DNA from 3 places in the Streptomyces sp. NPDC005799 genome. Region 3 is predicted to be linked to each of the others. Evidence: predicted binding sites of a transcription regulator. Region 3 holds the regulator's gene; each other region holds the start of a gene.

What was found. The regulator HrcA, encoded in region 3, represses chaperone genes, less so after heat shock. The targets are predictions, from matches to a motif close to TTNGCACTCNGNNNNNCNGAGTGCNAA.
Region 1: a site for HrcA is predicted at 2,458-2,484, ahead of groES (co-chaperone GroES). Genes of this name have one in related genera too.
Region 2: a site for HrcA is predicted at 3,235-3,261, ahead of groL (chaperonin GroEL). Genes of this name have one in related genera too.

What each region holds. Positions count from the first base shown of each region.
Region 1 is NZ_JBEXXQ010000017.1:159,037-164,786, forward strand. It holds gene ABZ453_RS18965 (ester cyclase) at 1-205, shown strand, start outside; gene groL (chaperonin GroEL) at 260-1,885, opposite strand; gene groES (co-chaperone GroES) at 2,003-2,311, opposite strand; gene ABZ453_RS18980 (hypothetical protein) at 2,876-3,007, shown strand; gene ABZ453_RS18985 (polysaccharide deacetylase family protein) at 2,998-3,795, opposite strand; gene ABZ453_RS18990 (polysaccharide deacetylase family protein) at 3,792-4,721, opposite strand; gene ABZ453_RS18995 (methyltransferase domain-containing protein) at 4,812-5,750, shown strand, end outside.
Region 2 is NZ_JBEXXQ010000019.1:155,548-161,297, forward strand. It holds gene ABZ453_RS20545 (glucosyl-3-phosphoglycerate synthase) at 1-463, opposite strand, end outside; SAM riboswitch class I at 590-744, shown strand; gene thrC (threonine synthase) at 763-2,049, shown strand; gene ABZ453_RS20555 (MoaD/ThiS family protein) at 2,162-2,437, shown strand; gene ABZ453_RS20560 (cold-shock protein) at 2,880-3,086, shown strand; gene groL (chaperonin GroEL) at 3,425-5,047, shown strand; gene ABZ453_RS20570 (NADH:flavin oxidoreductase) at 5,234-5,750, shown strand, end outside.
Region 3 is NZ_JBEXXQ010000001.1:391,964-397,713, reverse strand. It holds gene dnaJ (molecular chaperone DnaJ) at 30-1,166, opposite strand; gene hrcA (heat-inducible transcriptional repressor HrcA) at 1,167-2,183, opposite strand; gene ABZ453_RS01680 (MBL fold metallo-hydrolase) at 2,540-3,271, shown strand; gene ABZ453_RS01675 (DUF3097 domain-containing protein) at 3,303-4,115, shown strand; partial or broken gene ABZ453_RS01670 (Uma2 family endonuclease) at 4,093-4,428, opposite strand; gene hemW (radical SAM family heme chaperone HemW) at 4,544-5,750, opposite strand, start outside.

The sequences.
Region 1 (5,750 bases), on a different contig from region 3:
GGACCGGGTGTGCACCCGGTGGACCTGGCGCGGCACCCAGACGGGTGAGTTCATGGGGCTTCCCGCCACGGGGCGGAGCGTGGTGATGACCGGGGCGACCATCTTCCGGTGCGACGAGGACGGGAAGATCGTCGAGGGCTGGTGGCAGTACGACCGGCTCGGGCTGATGGCGCAGTTGGGCGCCCTGGACCAGTTGGAGCAGTAGACGCCGAAAGGCCCGGCACCCCCAGAGGGTGCCGGGCCTTCGTGCTGCGGTGCGTCAGTGGGCGTGGCCGTGACCGTGACCCGCGGCCGCCGGCTCCTCCTCTTCCTTCTTCTCGACGACCAGGGTCTCGGTCGTCAGGAGGAGGGAGGCGATGGAGGCGGCGTTCTCCAGGGCGGAACGGGTGACCTTGACCGGGTCGATGACGCCGGCCTTGACCAGGTCGCCGTACTCGCCGGTCGCGGCGTTGAAGCCCTGGCCCTTGTCGAGCTCGGCGACCTTGGAGGTGATGACGTAGCCCTCGAGGCCGGCGTTCTCGGCGATCCAGCGCAGCGGCTCGACGACCGCGCGGCGGACGACGGCGACACCGGTGGCCTCGTCGCCGGTCTTGCCGAGGGAGCCCTCGAGCACCTTGGCGGCGTGGACCAGCGCGGAGCCACCACCGGAGACGATGCCCTCCTCGACCGCGGCGCGGGTCGCGGAGATGGCGTCCTCCAGACGGTGCTTCTTCTCCTTCAGCTCCACCTCGGTGGCGGCGCCGACCTTGATCACGCACACGCCGCCGGCCAGCTTCGCGAGGCGCTCCTGGAGCTTCTCGCGGTCCCAGTCGGAGTCGGTGTTCTCGATCTCGGCCTTGATCTGGGCGACGCGGCCCGTGACGTCCTCGGAGTTGCCGGCGCCGTCGACGACCGTGGTGTCGTCCTTGGTGACGGTGACGCGGCGGGCGGAGCCCAGCACGTCCAGGCCGACCTGGTCGAGCTTGAGGCCGACCTCCTCGGAGACGACCGTGGCGCCGGTGAGGATCGCCAGGTCCTGCAGCATCGCCTTGCGGCGGTCACCGAAGCCGGGGGCCTTGACCGCGACCGCGTTGAAGGTGCCGCGGATCTTGTTGACGACCAGGGTGGACAGGGCCTCGCCCTCGACGTCCTCGGCGATGATCAGCAGCGGCTTGGAGGAGTTGGTCTGGATGACCTTCTCCAGCAGCGGCAGCAGGTCGGCGATCGAGGAGATCTTGCCCTGGTTGATCAGGATGTACGGGTCGTCGAGGACGGCCTCCATACGCTCCTGGTCGGTGACGAAGTACGGGGACAGGTAGCCCTTGTCGAAGGCCATGCCCTCGGTGAAGTCCAGCTCCAGACCGAAGGTGTTGGACTCCTCGACGGTGATGACACCGTCCTTGCCGACCTTGTCCATCGCCTCGGCGATCAGCTCGCCGACCTGCTGGTCCTGGGCGGACAGCGCGGCCACGGCGGCGATGTCGGACTTCTCGTCGATCGGGCGGGCCGTCGCGAGGAGGTCCTCGGAGATGGCGGCGACGGCGGCGTCGATGCCCTTCTTGAGCGCGGCCGGGGAGGCACCCGCGGCCACGTTCTTCAGGCCCTCGCGCACCAGCGCCTGGGCGAGCACGGTGGCGGTGGTGGTGCCGTCACCCGCGATGTCGTTGGTCTTGGTCGCCACCTCCTTCACCAGCTGCGCGCCGAGGTTCTCGTAGGGGTCCTCGACCTCGACCTCACGGGCGATGGTGACGCCGTCGTTGGTGATGGTGGGCGCGCCGAACTTCTTGTCGATGACGACGTTGCGGCCCTTGGGGCCGATCGTCACCTTGACCGTGTCGGCCAGCTTGTTGACGCCGCGCTCGAGGGCGCGACGGGCGTCCTCGTCGAACTTCAGGATCTTCGCCATGACAGCGGGAGCCCTCTCGGATCTGTGGGTTCAAAAAGACACTGCGCCCCGGGCGCCCGGCTGATTAATGGTCGCGGGGGCCAGGGGCGCAGCTCAAAGCGGGAATGCTTCGGTGAATTACTTCTCGATGATCGCGAGCACGTCGCGAGCCGAGAGGACGAGGTACTCCTCGCCGTTGTACTTCACCTCGGTGCCGCCGTACTTGCTGTACAGCACGATGTCGCCGGTCTTGACGTCGAGCGGCAGGCGCTCGCCGTTCTCGAAACGGCCCGGGCCCACGGCCAGGACGACGCCCTCCTGGGGCTTCTCCTTGGCGGTGTCCGGGATGACCAGGCCAGAGGCCGTGGTCTGCTCGGCGTCCAGCGGCTGGACCACGATGCGGTCCTCGAGCGGCTTGATGGCAACCTTGGAGCTGGCGGTCGTCACGATCCGACCTCCCCCTTCGGAGATCTCACGGGGTTAACTGTCTGAGGTGGCGACCAGGTCGATCCGTCGTCGCGGGTGCCGGACCTGCCCGTCGCTTGTTTGGCACTCTCCAGGGGGGAGTGCCAGAGCCGAGACTATGACCGCGATTAGCACTCGGTCAAGCGGACTGCTAATCCCGAACGGCGCGTCGGCCCGCGATGCGGTCGGCGGGGGCCTCGCGAGAGGGTCCCGGCCGCCGCGGTGGACGCGCACCGTCGCCCCATCCCCTCGCGGTCCGTGCCGCCCGACGGCTGCGCGCTCGCGGTCCTGCCTCCCGCCGAACGCGCCTCCGGCCTGGTGCCCGCGGCCGCCCCGGCACTGCACGGGCACGCGGGGGCGCGTCGGCCCGTGATGCGGTCGCCGGGGGCCTCGCGAGAGGGTCCCGGCCGCCGCGGTGGACACGCACCGTCGCCCCATCCCCTCCCGGTCCCTGCCGCCCGACGGCTGCGCGCTCGCGGTCCCGCCTCCGGCCTGGTGTCCGCGGCCGCCCCGGCACCGAACGGGCACGCGGGGGGGCGCGGCGGTGTGGCTGGGCGGGCTGGCGACGGCGCCCTGGCGTCCGCCGCCTTCTTCCTCCGGGACGGGTTCGCCGTGACCGGTGGCGGGCAGACACTCGCGGCCCTGTTCTTCCTGGTGACCGCGCTCGGCTACAGATAGTCCTCCAGACGCCCCACCGTCAGCCCCCGTTCCTGCAGCCGCGCGAGGAGGCGGGACGTGCGCCGGGTGAGAGGTGGGCCCGATCCGTCGTCCGGGGCCACGGAGACGATGTCGCCGGGGGTCAGGTGGCGGGCGGTGCGGGTGTAGGTCAGCCGGCCGGCGGCGTTCATCGACGCGCGCCACAGCACCAGCGCCGTGACCCCGCAGTCACCGGCCGCGCGGAGGGTGGTGCCGTCGTACGCGCCGTGGGGCGGCCGGAACAGACGCGGCCGGGGCCGGTCGGGCCGGCCGCAGATCTCGGCGCGCTGGCCGGCGTAGGGCAGACCGCGCAGGGTGGTGCGGCCGAGGCGGTGGCCCTGGGTGCCCGCGTCGGCCGGCCGTGGGTGCGCGAGGTGGCCGTGGACCGGGGCGGCCGCGCCGTCGGCGGTGAACACGCTGACGGGCAGCCGGAGTTCGCGGACCATGGCGGCGAAGCGCGGGTCCCGCGCGGCGCCGTCGTCGTAGGTGAGGAAGACGACCCGGTCGTGGGTGGGGACGTGGGAGACGATCAGGGGGAGGGCCGGGCCCGCCGGGCGGAAGGCCGGGGCGCGGGCGGGTCGCGGGGCACGGGGCAGCGGGGCCTGGAGGCCCCAGCGGCGGTACGACCGCACGGGCCGGCCGGCGTGTCCGTGCGGCCGTACCTCCTGCGCCGCCTTCCTGCCGAGCCGTTCGATGGGGTCGACGGACTGGGCGCAGCCGGTGAGGAGGGCGAGCGCCAGAACTCCGGCGGCCAGGCCCCGGAGCCTCACAGGTAGTCCTCCAGGCGGGCCACCGCGTACCCCTCGGCCGTGACCTTGTTCAGGAAGCGCCGCATGTCGTCGACCATGGTGCCCTTCCACTCGCCGCGGCCCCGGAAGTGGGTGAGCACGATGTCGCCGGGGTGCAGGTCCTGGTCGTCCTCGCGGTACTCCCAGTGGTCGACGAAGACCTCCTCGTCCCAGATCGGCGCGTACCGGATGCCGCAGGACTTCGCGGCGCGCAGGGTGTCCTGGTTGTAGTTGCCGAAGGGCGGCCGGAAGACGGTCGGGGCCCGGCCGAACTGCCTCTTCATGACCGCCTGCATGCCGCAGATCTCGTGCCGCTGCCGCTCGTAGGAGAGCCCCGGCAGATAGGGGTGGGTGAGGGTGTGGTTGTTGAGGGTGACGCCCTCGGACTGCATCCGGCGGAAGTACCCGTAGTCGTCCTTGACCAGGAAGTCGCTGAGGAAGGCCGAGTACGGGATCTTCAGCTCGCTCATCATCCGCAGGAACGCCGGGTCCTTCTCGGCGCCGTCGTCGATCGTGAGGAAGACGACCCTTTGCCGGGTGGGGACCGTGGTGAAGACGGGCGGGAGGTCCAACTCCTCCTGGTCGTCCACCTCGAAGCCCCTGCGGGCGGTGATCCGCGGCTTGTGCGCCGGTGGCGGCGGAGCGGTCAGGGGCACCTGCCGCAGCCCCCAGCGCCGCGCGGCCGCGGCCCGCGCGGTGAGGGCCGCGCGCAGCTTCAGGGCGTACGAGTCCAGGGCGCGGGCCTCGGGCGCCTTCAGGGGCTGCTGGCCGGAGGCCGGGCGCACCTCCTGGCCGTCGCCCGTCGCACAGCCGGAGGCGATGGCGGCGACGGCGAGCACGGCGATCCCGTCACGGACTCGCCGCTTCCGGGACGCCCCGTTTTTATCGTTTTGTACGACTGCTCGCATGGTGCCGGATCCTCGCAGGCCGGGCCCGCGAACCCGGCCCGACACCGCGTCCACGGGCACACCATCCACCGACTGGCCCACAATGACCCGGTGAACGACCTCGCCCTCCTCCTCACCCCCGAAGGCCGCGCCCTCCTCGACGAGGTGCGTGACACCGCCCCGGCCAACGAACTCGCCGTGGCGACCCGGCTGCGCCGCGAGCACCCCGCCGACCTGGTGTCGGCGGCGCTCGGGCAGGCGCGGCTGCGGCAACGGGCGGCGGCGAAGTTCGCGGCGGCGGACGCCGGGCGGATGTTCTTCACGCCCAACGGGGTGGAGCAGTCGACGCGGGCGAGCGTGGCGGCGTACCGGGCGGAGTGCTTCCGGGCCATGGGGGTACGGTCTGTCGCCGACCTGTGCTGTGGGATCGGCGGGGACGCGATCGCGTTCGCCCGGTTGGGGATCCCGGTGCTGGCCGTGGACCGGGATCCGGTGACGGCCGCCGTGGCGCGGGCGAACGCCGAGGCGCTCGGGCTGGCGGACCTGATCGAGGTGCGGGAGGCCGACGTCACGGAGGTCGACACGGCGGGGTACGACGCCGTGTTCGTCGACCCGGCCCGGCGCGGCGGACGCGGGCGGATCTTCGACCCCGAGGCCTACTCACCACCCCTGTCCTGGGCGGTCGGGGCGGCCCGCAAGGCGTCCCGGGCCGCCGCGCTGAAGGTCGCCCCGGGCATCCCGCACGAGGCCGTGCCCGAGGACGCCGAGGCCGAGTGGATCTCGGACGGCGGGGACGTGAAGGAGGCGGTGCTGTGGTTCGGGACGACGCCCGGGGCGGTCCGCGCCACGCTGCTCCCCGGCCCCCGCACCCTGCCCGGAAGGGGGCTGCCCGATCCCCGGGTCCGCCCGGTGGGGCGCTACCTGTACGAGCCCGACGGCGCCGTCATCCGTGCCCACCTGGTCGCCGAGGTGGCCGAGGGCCTGGACGCCGGCCTGATCGACCCCACCATCGCGTACGTCACCTCCGACGCCCTCCTCCCCACCCCGTTC
Region 2 (5,750 bases), on a different contig from region 3:
TGACCAGGTCGATACCCGGGTCGGTGAGCAGCGGGCCGACGATGCCGGAGACGAAGTCGGAGGAGAACTCCTTCAGGTCGGCGTCGATGAAGCAGACGATGTCCCCGGTGGTGACCAGCAGCGAGCGCCACAGCACCTCGCCCTTGCCGGGGACGGCGGGGAGTCGGGGCAGGACGTCGTCGCGGTGGACGACCCGCGCGCCGGCCGACGCGGCGACCGCCGACGTGCGGTCGGTGGAGCCGGAGTCGACGACCACGATCTCGTCGACCAGCGGGACCTGCTGCATCAGGTCGTGACGGATGATGGCGACGATGTCGCCGACCGTCTCCTCCTCGTTCAGCGCGGGCAGCACGACGGACACCGTCCGGCCCGTGCGTTGCTTGGCGGCCAGGATCTGGTGGAGCGGTCGGTCGGTGACGGACCAGGAGCGGGTGCTCAGCCAGCGCTCGACTTCTTCCAGCACGTAGGCGGCTCCTCACTTGTCTCGCGGTTCGGACGACTCTCTCAACTGTCCTGGCCTTCGGTTACAGTCTTGAACAACGTCGATGACCATCGCATGTCCGAGGTCATTGAACGTACAACCGAATACCGCTCATCCAGAGGGGCAGAGGGACACGGCCCGATGAAGCCCCGGCAACCCTCCAGCCGGTCTCGTAGATCAACGTTGATCATTCCGCGAGGCTCCCGGCTAGGGAAGGTGCCAAATCCGTCTCACGGCGAGATGCGTCGTGAGGAAGATGAGGAGAAAGGGCCTCGCCTCACATGGCTGCGCAGACTGTTGCAAGCACCACCGACTCCCAGGCCGTCGATCTCGGTCCCGCCGCGGCGCTGAGCTGCCGCGAATGCGGCCACCGGGTACCGCTCGGCCCGGTCTTCGCCTGCGAGGAGTGTTTCGGCCCGCTCGAGATCGCGTACGACTTCTCGGCCTACGACACCGAGGAACTCCGCAAGCGGATCGAGGCGGGACCTTCGAACATCTGGCGTTACGCGCCGCTGCTGCCCGTCCCGGCGGACGTGGCGACCAAGCCGAACATCAACCCCGGCTGGACCAAGCTCGTCAAGGCCGACAACCTCGCGCGCGAGCTGGGCGTGACCGGTGGCCTGTACGTCAAGGACGACTCCGGCAACCCGACGCACTCCTTCAAGGACCGTGTCGTCGCCCAGGCCATCGAGGCCGCGCGCGTCTTCGGCTTCACCACCCTCTCCTGCTCCTCCACCGGCAACCTCGCGGGCGCGGTCGGCGCCGCCGCGGCCCGGGCCGGCTTCCGTTCCTGCGTGTTCATCCCGCACGACCTGGAGCAGGGCAAGGTCGTCATGGCCGCGGTCTACGGCGGTGAGCTCGTCGGCATCGAGGGCAACTACGACGACGTGAACCGCTTCTGCTCCGAGCTGATCGGCGACCCGGCCGGCGAGGGCTGGGGCTTCGTCAACGTCAACCTGCGGCCGTACTACGCGGAGGGCTCCAAGACCCTGGCGTACGAGATCTGCGAGCAGCTCGGCTGGAAGCTGCCCGACCAGCTGGTGGTGCCGATCGCCTCCGGATCGCAGCTGACGAAGATCGACAAGGGGCTGCAGGAGCTGATCAAGCTCGGGCTCGTCGAGGACAAGCCGTACAAGATCTTCGGCGCGCAGGCCGAGGGGTGCAGCCCGGTCTCCGTCGCGTACAAGGCGGGGCACGACGTGGTCCGGCCGCAGAAGCCGAACACCATCGCCAAGTCGCTGGCCATCGGCAACCCGGCGGACGGCCCGTACGTCCTGGACATCGCGCGGCGTACCGGCGGCGCGGTGGAGGACGTGAACGACGAGCAGATCGTCGACGCGATTCGGCTGCTCGCCCGGACCGAGGGCATCTTCGCGGAGACCGCCGGTGGGGTGACCGTCGGCGTGACGAAGAAGCTGATCGAGGCCGGTGTGCTGGATCCGAGCCTCACCACCGTCGTCCTCAACACCGGCGATGGGCTGAAGACCTTGGACGCGGTGGCCGACACGGGGCTCACCGCAACGATTCGCCCGAACCTGGAGTCCTTCCGGGAAGCTGGGCTCGTCTAGACCGTCGTCGTCTGGGGGCCGGTGGGGGCTGCTCGCGCCCACGCGGCGGCAGCCGCACATATCGACCACAGCCCCGCGCCCCCAAGCCCGTTATCCGACCGGAGGTTTCATCGTGAGCGTCAACGTCCGCATCCCCACCATCCTGCGCACCTACACCGGCGGCCAGGCCGAGGTGAGCGCCGAAGGCGCGACCCTGGCCGAGGTCATCGCCGATCTGGAGAAGAACCACACCGGGATCGCCGCCCGGGTCCTCGACGACCAGGGCAAGCTGCGGCGATTCGTCAACGTGTACGTCAACGACGACGATGTGCGGTTCGAGCAGGGGCTGGAGACGGCCACCCCGGACGGTGCGGGCGTCTCGATCATTCCCGCGGTCGCCGGCGGCTGACCTGATGACCGATCATTACCGTCGGTAACAGTGATTACCGAGTGTTCATCGAATTGCCCCCTCCGTGAGAGAAACGGAGGGGGCAATTCTGCATGGTTGAGCACGGTACAGTTGGGGAACCTGCTGCCTCCCGCATGCCGAACGCATATGAGTACCGCCTCCGGATGCGATGAGAAGTAGCCAAAGTGTGCGCGTCTTTTGTGTCTTATGCGCCCTTTATGGGGCCCGACTTGCCCTGAATTCGGGCGAATTCTCACTACATTCCGGACCCCTGACGTCCAGAATTCTCGTCCGATTGACCTGTTGCAGACGGCAGTTGGACAGATACATTCAGCCGCGGTCGACGCGTTCCGGCGCACGCCCCCAAACCGTGGGGGGTGAGGTCTGACCCGGACCCGCGAAGTGCGGGTCTGTGCAAGGGCCAGTAATAGGGGAGTTAGGCATGGCTCAGGGCACCGTCAAGTGGTTCAACGCGGAGAAGGGGTACGGCTTCATCGCGGTCGACGGTGGTGCGGATGTTTTCGTCCACTACAGCGCCATCCAGATGGACGGGTACCGCACCCTGGAAGAGGGCCAGCGGGTCGATTTCGAGATCTCGCAGGGTCAGAAGGGGCCGCAGGCGGACATGGTCCGACTCGCGACCAGCTGAAGCACGCGCCGGGTAGATCGCAGCGTCGTTCTTCTGTTTTCTTCGAAGGGCTCGTACCCCATGGGGAGTCATGGGTACGGGCCCTTCGGCATGTCTGCGTCAGGCGGCCCCGGATCCCCTGCGAGACCTGCCCAGTACCCGGGAGGCGCTTGCACTCGGCAGGGGCGAGTGCTAATCATTGGCGTTAGCACTCTGAAGGTGAGAGTGACAAAGAAGGACCGGGTCGGTGAGGCCCGCAGGCCGGGTGGGGCAAGGAACCCACGGGTCGGCGAGCCGTCCGTCGCGGGCGCGGGCGCGGTCCGAAGGAATCACCCCCAGTCCTGGAGGGACCACTTCACATGGCCAAGATCATCGCGTTCGACGAGGAGGCGCGGCGCGGCCTCGAGCGCGGCATGAACCAGCTCGCGGACGCCGTGAAGGTGACGCTCGGCCCCAAGGGCCGCAACGTCGTCCTCGAGAAGAAGTGGGGCGCCCCCACGATCACCAACGATGGTGTCTCCATCGCCAAGGAGATCGAGCTCGAGGACCCGTACGAGAAGATCGGCGCCGAGCTGGTCAAGGAAGTCGCCAAGAAGACGGACGACGTCGCCGGTGACGGTACGACCACGGCGACCGTGCTCGCCCAGGCCCTGGTCAAGGAGGGCCTGCGCAACGTAGCCGCCGGCGCCAACCCGATGGCCCTCAAGCGCGGTATCGAGAAGGCCGTCGAGGCCGTCTCCGGTGCCCTGCTCGAGCAGGCGAAGGACGTCGAGACCAAGGAGCAGATCGCCTCCACGGCCTCCATCTCCGCCGCCGACACCCAGATCGGCGAGCTCATCGCCGAGGCCATGGACAAGGTCGGCAAGGAAGGCGTCATCACCGTCGAGGAGTCCCAGACCTTCGGTCTGGAGCTGGAGCTCACCGAGGGTATGCGCTTCGACAAGGGCTACATCTCGGCGTACTTCGCCACCGACATGGAGCGTATGGAGGCCGTCCTCGACGACCCGTACATCCTGATCGCCAACTCCAAGATCTCCTCGGTCAAGGACCTGCTCCCGCTCCTGGAGAAGGTCATGCAGTCGGGCAAGCCGCTGCTGATCATCGCCGAGGACGTCGAGGGCGAGGCCCTGTCGACCCTGGTCGTCAACAAGATCCGCGGCACCTTCAAGTCCGTCGCCGTCAAGGCCCCGGGCTTCGGCGACCGCCGCAAGGCCATGCTCGGCGACATCGCCATCCTCACGGGCGGCGAGGTCATCTCCGAGGAGGTCGGCCTCAAGCTGGAGAACGCCACCCTCGACCTGCTGGGCAAGGCCCGCAAGGTGGTCATCACCAAGGACGAGACCACCATCGTCGACGGTGCCGGTGACAGCGACCAGGTCGCGGGCCGCGTGAACCAGATCCGCGCCGAGATCGAGAACAGCGACTCGGACTACGACCGCGAGAAGCTGCAGGAGCGCCTGGCGAAGCTCGCCGGCGGTGTCGCGGTCATCAAGGCCGGTGCCGCCACCGAGGTGGAGCTCAAGGAGCGCAAGCACCGCATCGAGGACGCCGTCCGCAACGCGAAGGCCGCCGTCGAGGAGGGCATCGTCGCCGGTGGTGGCGTGGCCCTCATCCAGGCCTCCTCGGTCTTCGAGAAGCTGGACCTGGAGGGTGACGAGGCGACCGGCGCCAACGCCGTGCGCATCGCGCTCGAGGCCCCGCTGAAGCAGATCGCCGTCAACGCCGGCCTCGAGGGCGGCGTCGTGGTGGAGAAGGTCCGCAACCTCACCCCGGGTCACGGCCTCAACGCCGCGACCGGTGAGTACGTCGACCTGGTCAAGGAAGGCATCATCGACCCGGCGAAGGTCACGCGCTCTGCCCTGCAGAACGCCGCCTCCATCGCCGCGCTCTTCCTCACCACCGAGGCCGTCATCGCCGACAAGCCGGAGAAGGCCGCCGCGCCCGCCGGTGGCGGCATGCCGGGCGGTGACATGGACTTCTGATCGACCTCGGGGCCTCGGCCCCGGTTGATCAACGTCCTCACGGAGGGCGGCACTTCCTGCTACGGCAGGGGGTGCCGCCCTTCGGCGTGTGCGGTGTCACAGGGCAGCCGGAAATGCCGTGACGCGTGGGGCGGTTGACGCTGGAGCAGTCTCTATGCGTATGCACATACCGAGGAGTTCCCCCGCGTGACCGCCACCACCTCCCGCGCCGCCGAGATCCTGTCCCGGCCCACCGCGATCAACGGCCTGACCGTCCCCAACCGCATCGTGATGGCGCCGATGACCCGCCGCTTCTCCCCGGGCGGAGTCCCCGGCGAGGACGTCGCGTCGTACTACGCCCGCCGGGCCGCCGCCGGGGTCGGTCTGATCGTCACCGAGGGCACCTACGTCGGCCACGAGTCGGCCGGGAACAGCGGCCGCGTCCCGCGCTTCCACGGTGCGGAGCAGCTCGCGGGCTGGCGCAAGGTCGCCGAGGCGGTGCACGCGGCGGGCGGCACGATCGTGCCGCAGCTGTGGCACATCGGCATGGTCCGTGAGCAGGGGCAGGCCCCGTACGCCGACGCGCCCGCCGTCGGCCCGTCCGGCATCCGCCTCGACGGCACCGAGGGCAAGGGCGCCGCGATGACCCAGCGCGACATCGACGACGTCATCGGCGCGTTCGCCGAGGGCGCGGCCGCGGCGGAGCGGATCGGGTTCGACGGCG
Region 3 (5,750 bases):
CGGACCCCCGGCAGCCCACTCAGCCCGCGTCAGCGGCCATTGAACGCGTCCTTCAACCGCGAGAACAGCCCCTGCTGCCCCGGCTGGAACTGGCCCTGGGGCCGTTCCTCACCGCGGAGCTTGGCCAGTTCGCGCAGGAGGCGTTCCTGTTCGGGGTCGAGCTTGGTGGGGGTCTGGACCTCGACGTGGACGATCAGGTCGCCCCGGCCGCCGCCGCGCAGATGCGTGACGCCCCGGCCGTGCAGCGGGATCGACTGGCCGGACTGGGTGCCGGGCCGGATGTCGACCTCCTCCACGCCGTCCAGCGTCTCCAGCGGCACCTTGGTGCCCAGCGACGCCGCCGTCATCGGGATCGTCACCGTGCAGTGCAGGTCGTCCCCGCGCCGCTGGAAGGTGCTGTGCGGCAGCTCGTGGATCTCGACGTACAGGTCACCGGCCGGGCCGCCGCCCGGGCCGACCTCGCCCTCGCCGGCGAGCTGGATCCGCGTGCCGTTGTCCACACCGGCCGGGATCTTCACCGTCAGCGTGCGGCGGGAGCGGATCCGGCCGTCACCGGCGCACTCCGGGCACGGCGTGGGCACGACCGTGCCGAAGCCCTGGCACTGGGGGCAGGGACGCGACGTCATGACCTGGCCCAGGAAGGACCGGGTCACCTGGGAGACCTCACCGCGGCCACGGCACATGTCACACGTCTGCGCGGTGGTGCCGGGGGCCGCCCCCTCGCCGTTGCAGGTGTTGCAGACGATCGCGGTGTCGACCTGGATGTCCTTCGTGGTGCCGAAGGCCGCCTCGTCGAGCTCGATCTCCAGCCGGATCATCGCGTCCTGGCCGCGCCGGGTGCGCGAGCGCGGGCCGCGCTGGGACGCCGTACCGAAGAACGCGTCCATGATGTCCGAGAAGTTCCCGAAGCCGCCCGCGCCGAAGCCGCCCGCGCCACCGCCGCCCGCCTGTGAGAGCGGGTCGCCGCCGAGGTCGTAGACCTGCTTCTTCTGCGGGTCCGAGAGCACCTCGTAAGCGGCGTTGATCTCCTTGAACCGCTCCTGGGTCTTCGGATCGGGGTTGACGTCCGGGTGCAGCTCGCGGGCGAGCCGCCGGAAGGCCTTCTTGATCTCTTCCTGCGACGCGTCGCGGCGCACGCCGAGAACGGCGTAGTAGTCCGTGGCCACTTACGACTCCGCCAGGATCTGTCCGACGTACCGTGCCACTGCGCGTACCGCTCCCATCGTTCCCGGGTAATCCATGCGGGTCGGTCCGACCACGCCGAGTTTGGCGACTGCCTCGCCGCCCGAACCGTAGCCGACCGAGACCACGGACGTGGAGTTGAGTCCCTCGTAGGCGTTCTCATGACCGATGCGTACGGTCATGCCCGAATCCCCTGCCTCTCCAAGCAACTTGAGGAGGACGACCTGCTCCTCCAGCGCCTCCAGGACGGGCCGGATGGTGAGGGGGAAGTCATGTCCGAAGCGGGTCAGATTGGCCGTTCCGCCGATCATCAGCCGCTCCTCGTTCTCCTCGACGAGCGTCTCCAGGAGGGTGGAGAGCACCGTCGCAACGGTACCCCGGTCCTCCACGTCGAAGCCCTCGGGCAGGTCCTCCACGAGACGCGGGACGTCCGTGAAGCGCCGTCCCGCGACCCGGCTGTTGAGCCGCGCCCGCAGGTCCGCGAGCGAGGCCTCGCCGAACGGCGCCGGGCAGTCGACCATGCGCTGCTCGACCCGGCCGGTGTCCGTGATCAGCACGAGCATCACGCGCGCGGGGGCGAGCGAGAGCAGCTCCACGTGCCGCACGGTCGAGCGGGTGAGCGAGGGGTACTGCACGACGGCGACCTGCCGGGTCAGCTGCGCGAGCAGCCGGACGGTCCGCGCCACGACGTCGTCGAGGTCGACGGCGCCGTCGAGGAAGTTCTGGATCGCGCGCCGCTCGGGGCCGCTCATCGGCTTGACGCCGGCGAGCTTGTCGACGAACAGGCGGTAGCCCTTGTCGGTGGGGATGCGCCCGGCGCTGGTGTGCGGCTGGGCGATGTACCCCTCGTCCTCCAGGGCGGCCATGTCGTTGCGGACCGTCGCCGGGGAGACGCCGAGGTTGTGCCGCTCGGTGAGGGCCTTCGACCCCACCGGCTCCTCGGTGCCGACGTAGTCCTGGACGATGGCGCGCAGCACCTGGAGCCGTCGTTCACTCAGCATGCGCACACCTCCAGAAGTCGTCCCCTAGCCACTTCGCCTGGCACTCTGTCCCGCCGAGTGCCAGCGTTCCCCGGCCCAGTGTACGGCTGTGGGGTACACCCAGGGCAAGGTCGGGCCCGGTTGAGAGGGTCGTACGGCCGGGCCCTGTCGCCGGATTCCCGTCGTTCGCCCGGAGGGCGGGCCCGGCGGCGTCTGCTGCGTGCGATCGCAAGGTCCGAATTGTCCTCGTGGCGGGGCCACGTGGACGGTTCGGCAACGCGGCTGGGGCTCCCCTCACGCCTTGCGGGCAGTGGGGGAGTGCGTGCCAGACGCCGCCGGGCAGGCGGGGATCCGGCGACAGGGCCTAGCGTCGCGGTATGACGGTGACTTGGGAAGAGCTGGGGTGGGAGCGGGTCGCGGCCGGGGTGGGGCGGTGCCGGCTGCCGGGGTGGGACTGCACGGCGGGGCTGGTCGTGGGGGCGGGCACGGCGCTGGTGATCGACGCCGGGTCGAGCCTGGCGGAGGGCGCGGAGCTGCGGACCCGGGCGGAGGCGCTGGCCGGTCGGCGTGTGACCCATCTCGCGCTCACGCATCCGCACTTCGACCACCTCCTCGGGGCCCCGGCCTTCGCGGGCGCGGAGGTGTACGGCGCGGTCGGCATCGACACGTGGTTCGAGGCCCGGCACGCGCGGGAGGAGCTGCTGGCGGACGCGGTGCGCAACGGGCTGGACGCGGAGGTGGCCGAGGAGGCCGTGACCGCCCTCGTGGCGCCCCGTCATCATGTCTCCGGCGAGTGCACCCTCGACCTGGGCGGGGGCCGGCAGGTGCTGCTGGCGAACGTGGGTCCGGGCCACACGGCCCACGACCTCGCGGTCCTGGTGCCCGGCTCGCCGGAGGTGGTCTTCTGCGGCGACCTGGTCGAGGAGTCCGGCGAACCGCAGGCGGGACCGGACGCCGTACCGTCGCACTGGCCGGCCGCCCTGGACCGGCTGCTGGCTCTCGGCGGCGAGGACGCGCTGTACGTGCCCGGTCACGGAGCGGTGGTGGACGCGGGGTTCGTACGGGCCCAACGGGACGCGCTGGCGGCGCGTTTCGGCGTGTCGCGGTGATCGCCGCCGCGCTTCTCCTATCGTCATCCGAATGCGCCAGTACTCCGCCGACCTGACCCCTCCCTGGAAGAAGCCGAAGCCCGTCCCGGAGGTCCCCGCGGAGCCCGGTCTGGTGGTGGAGGAGCCCGGCACCGGTTTCTGCGGGGCGGTGATCCGCTGCGAGGCCGGAACGGTGACCCTGGAGGACCGCTTCGGCAAGCACCGGGTGTTCCCGCTGGAGCCGCGGGGGTTCCTGCTGGAGGGCAGGGTGGTCACCCTGGTGCGCCCCTCCTCGGCCCCGGCACGCCCAACCCGCACGGCCTCCGGCTCGGTCGCCGTCCCGGGCGCACGCGCGCGTGTCGCCCGCGCCGGGCGCATCTACGTGGAGGGGCGGCACGACGCGGAACTGGTGGAGAAGGTCTGGGGCGACGACCTGCGGATCGAGGGCGTGGTCGTGGAGTACCTGGAGGGCGTGGACGACCTGCCGTCGATCGTGGCGGACTTCGCCCCCGGCCCGGACGCCCGGCTGGGCGTGCTGGTCGACCACCTGGTCCCGGGCACCAAGGAGTGGCGCATCGCTCAGGCGGTGACCAGCGAACACGCCCTGGTCGTCGGCCACCCGTACATCGACATCTGGGAGGCGGTGAAGCCGTCGGCCCTGGGCATCGATGCATGGCCGCGCGTCCCGCACGGCCAGGACTGGAAGACGGGCGTGTGCCGGGCGCTGGGGTGGCCCTCGGACAACACGGGGGCGGTGTGGCAGGCGATCCTGAAGCGGGTGGGCTCCTACAAGGACCTGGAACCGGAGCTGCTGGGGCGCGTGGAGGAACTGATCGACTTCGTCACGGGTAACGGTGGGGCCTGACGTCGGGGAACGTTCGGAATTCGGTGGTGTCCAGCTCCAGCCTCAGAGGCTCCAACCTGACCGGATCTCCGAACTTGATGATCTCCTGGCTGCGATGGTCGGCGTCCTCTCCCTGTCCTGCGGGCTTCGTCAGCAGGCCACACTGCGCCATGATCGGGTCGACGACGAGGTAGGCGGAGATCTTTCCCGCCGCGTAGACCGACCGCTTGACGACGTAGTCCTGATGGACGCTGGGGTTCGACACGACCTCGACCTGCGTCTGAAGGCGATCCCAGCGCTGCCGGGGAATCTGGTCCTGTACATCGGCAACGATCGTCCGCAGCGGTCATCTCCATGGCCTCCAGATCCGCCGCGTGTTGTCAGCGGCAGCCTACGAACCAGGCCAGGGACCGAACCCGCGTTCCGGGCCGATTCACGCGCCGGAGTGGTCAGTCCACCAGGTCCCTGACCACCGCGTCCGCCAGGAGCCGTCCACGCAGGGTGAGCACCGCACGGCCCTCGTCGTACGGACCCTGTTGAAGCAGCCCGTCCACCAGGGCACGGCGGGACGCGGCGAGGCCCTCCGGCCTCAGCAGATCCAGCGGAACACCCTCCCGCAGCCGCAGCTCCAGCAGGATCCGCTCCACCCGGCGGTCCTCGTCCGTCAGGAGTTCACGGCCGGCGCCCGGTGAGCGTCCCGCCGCCAGCGCCGCCGCGTACGCGCCGGGGTGCCTCACGTTCCACCAGCGCACCCCGCCGACGTGCGAGTGCGCGCCGGGACCCGCGCCCCACCAGTCGGCGCCGCGCCAGTACAGCTCGTTGTGCAGGCAGCGGGCCTCGGGAGCGGTCGCCCAGTTGGAGACCTCGTACCAGTCGAAGCCCGCCGCGGACAGGACGTCCTCCGCGATCAGGTACCGGTCCGCGTGGACGTCGTCGTCCGTCATCGGGACCTCGCCGCGGCGGATCCGGCGGGCGAGCTGCGTGCCCTCCTCGACGATCAGCGCGTACGCCGACACATGGTCCGGGCCCGCCCCGATCGCGGCCTCCAGGGAGGCCCGCCAGTCGTCGTCCGACTCCCCCGGGGTGCCGTAGATCAGGTCGAGGTTGACGTGCTCGAAGCCGGCCGCCCGGGCCTCCGCGACACAGGCCTCGGGGCGGCCGGGGGTGTGAGTGCGGTCCAGGACCTTCAGTACGTGCTGCTTCGCGCTCTGCATACCGAAGGAGACGCGGTTGAAGCCGCCCTCGCGCAGGGCGGCCAGATAGGCCGGGTCGACCGACTCCGGGTTCGCCTCCGTCGTGACCTCGGCGTCGGGCGCGAGGCCGAACTCGTCGCGGATCGCCGACAACATCCGTACGAGATCGTCCGCCGCCAGCAGCGTCGGCGTGCCGCCGCCGACGAAGACCGTGCGGACCGGGCGCGGGTCGCCGCCGAGGACCTTGCGGGCCAGGCGGATCTCGTCGACCAGGGTGTCCGTGTAGTTGTCCCGGGAGGCGAGGACACCGCCCGTGCCGCGCAGCTCGGTCGCGGTGTAGGTGTTGAAGTCGCAGTACCCGCAGCGGGTGGCACAGTACGGGACGTGCAGGTAGAAGCCGAGGGGGCGGTCGGCCGCCCCGGTGAGCGCGGAGGCGGGGAGCGCGCCGTCGGCGGGGACCGGC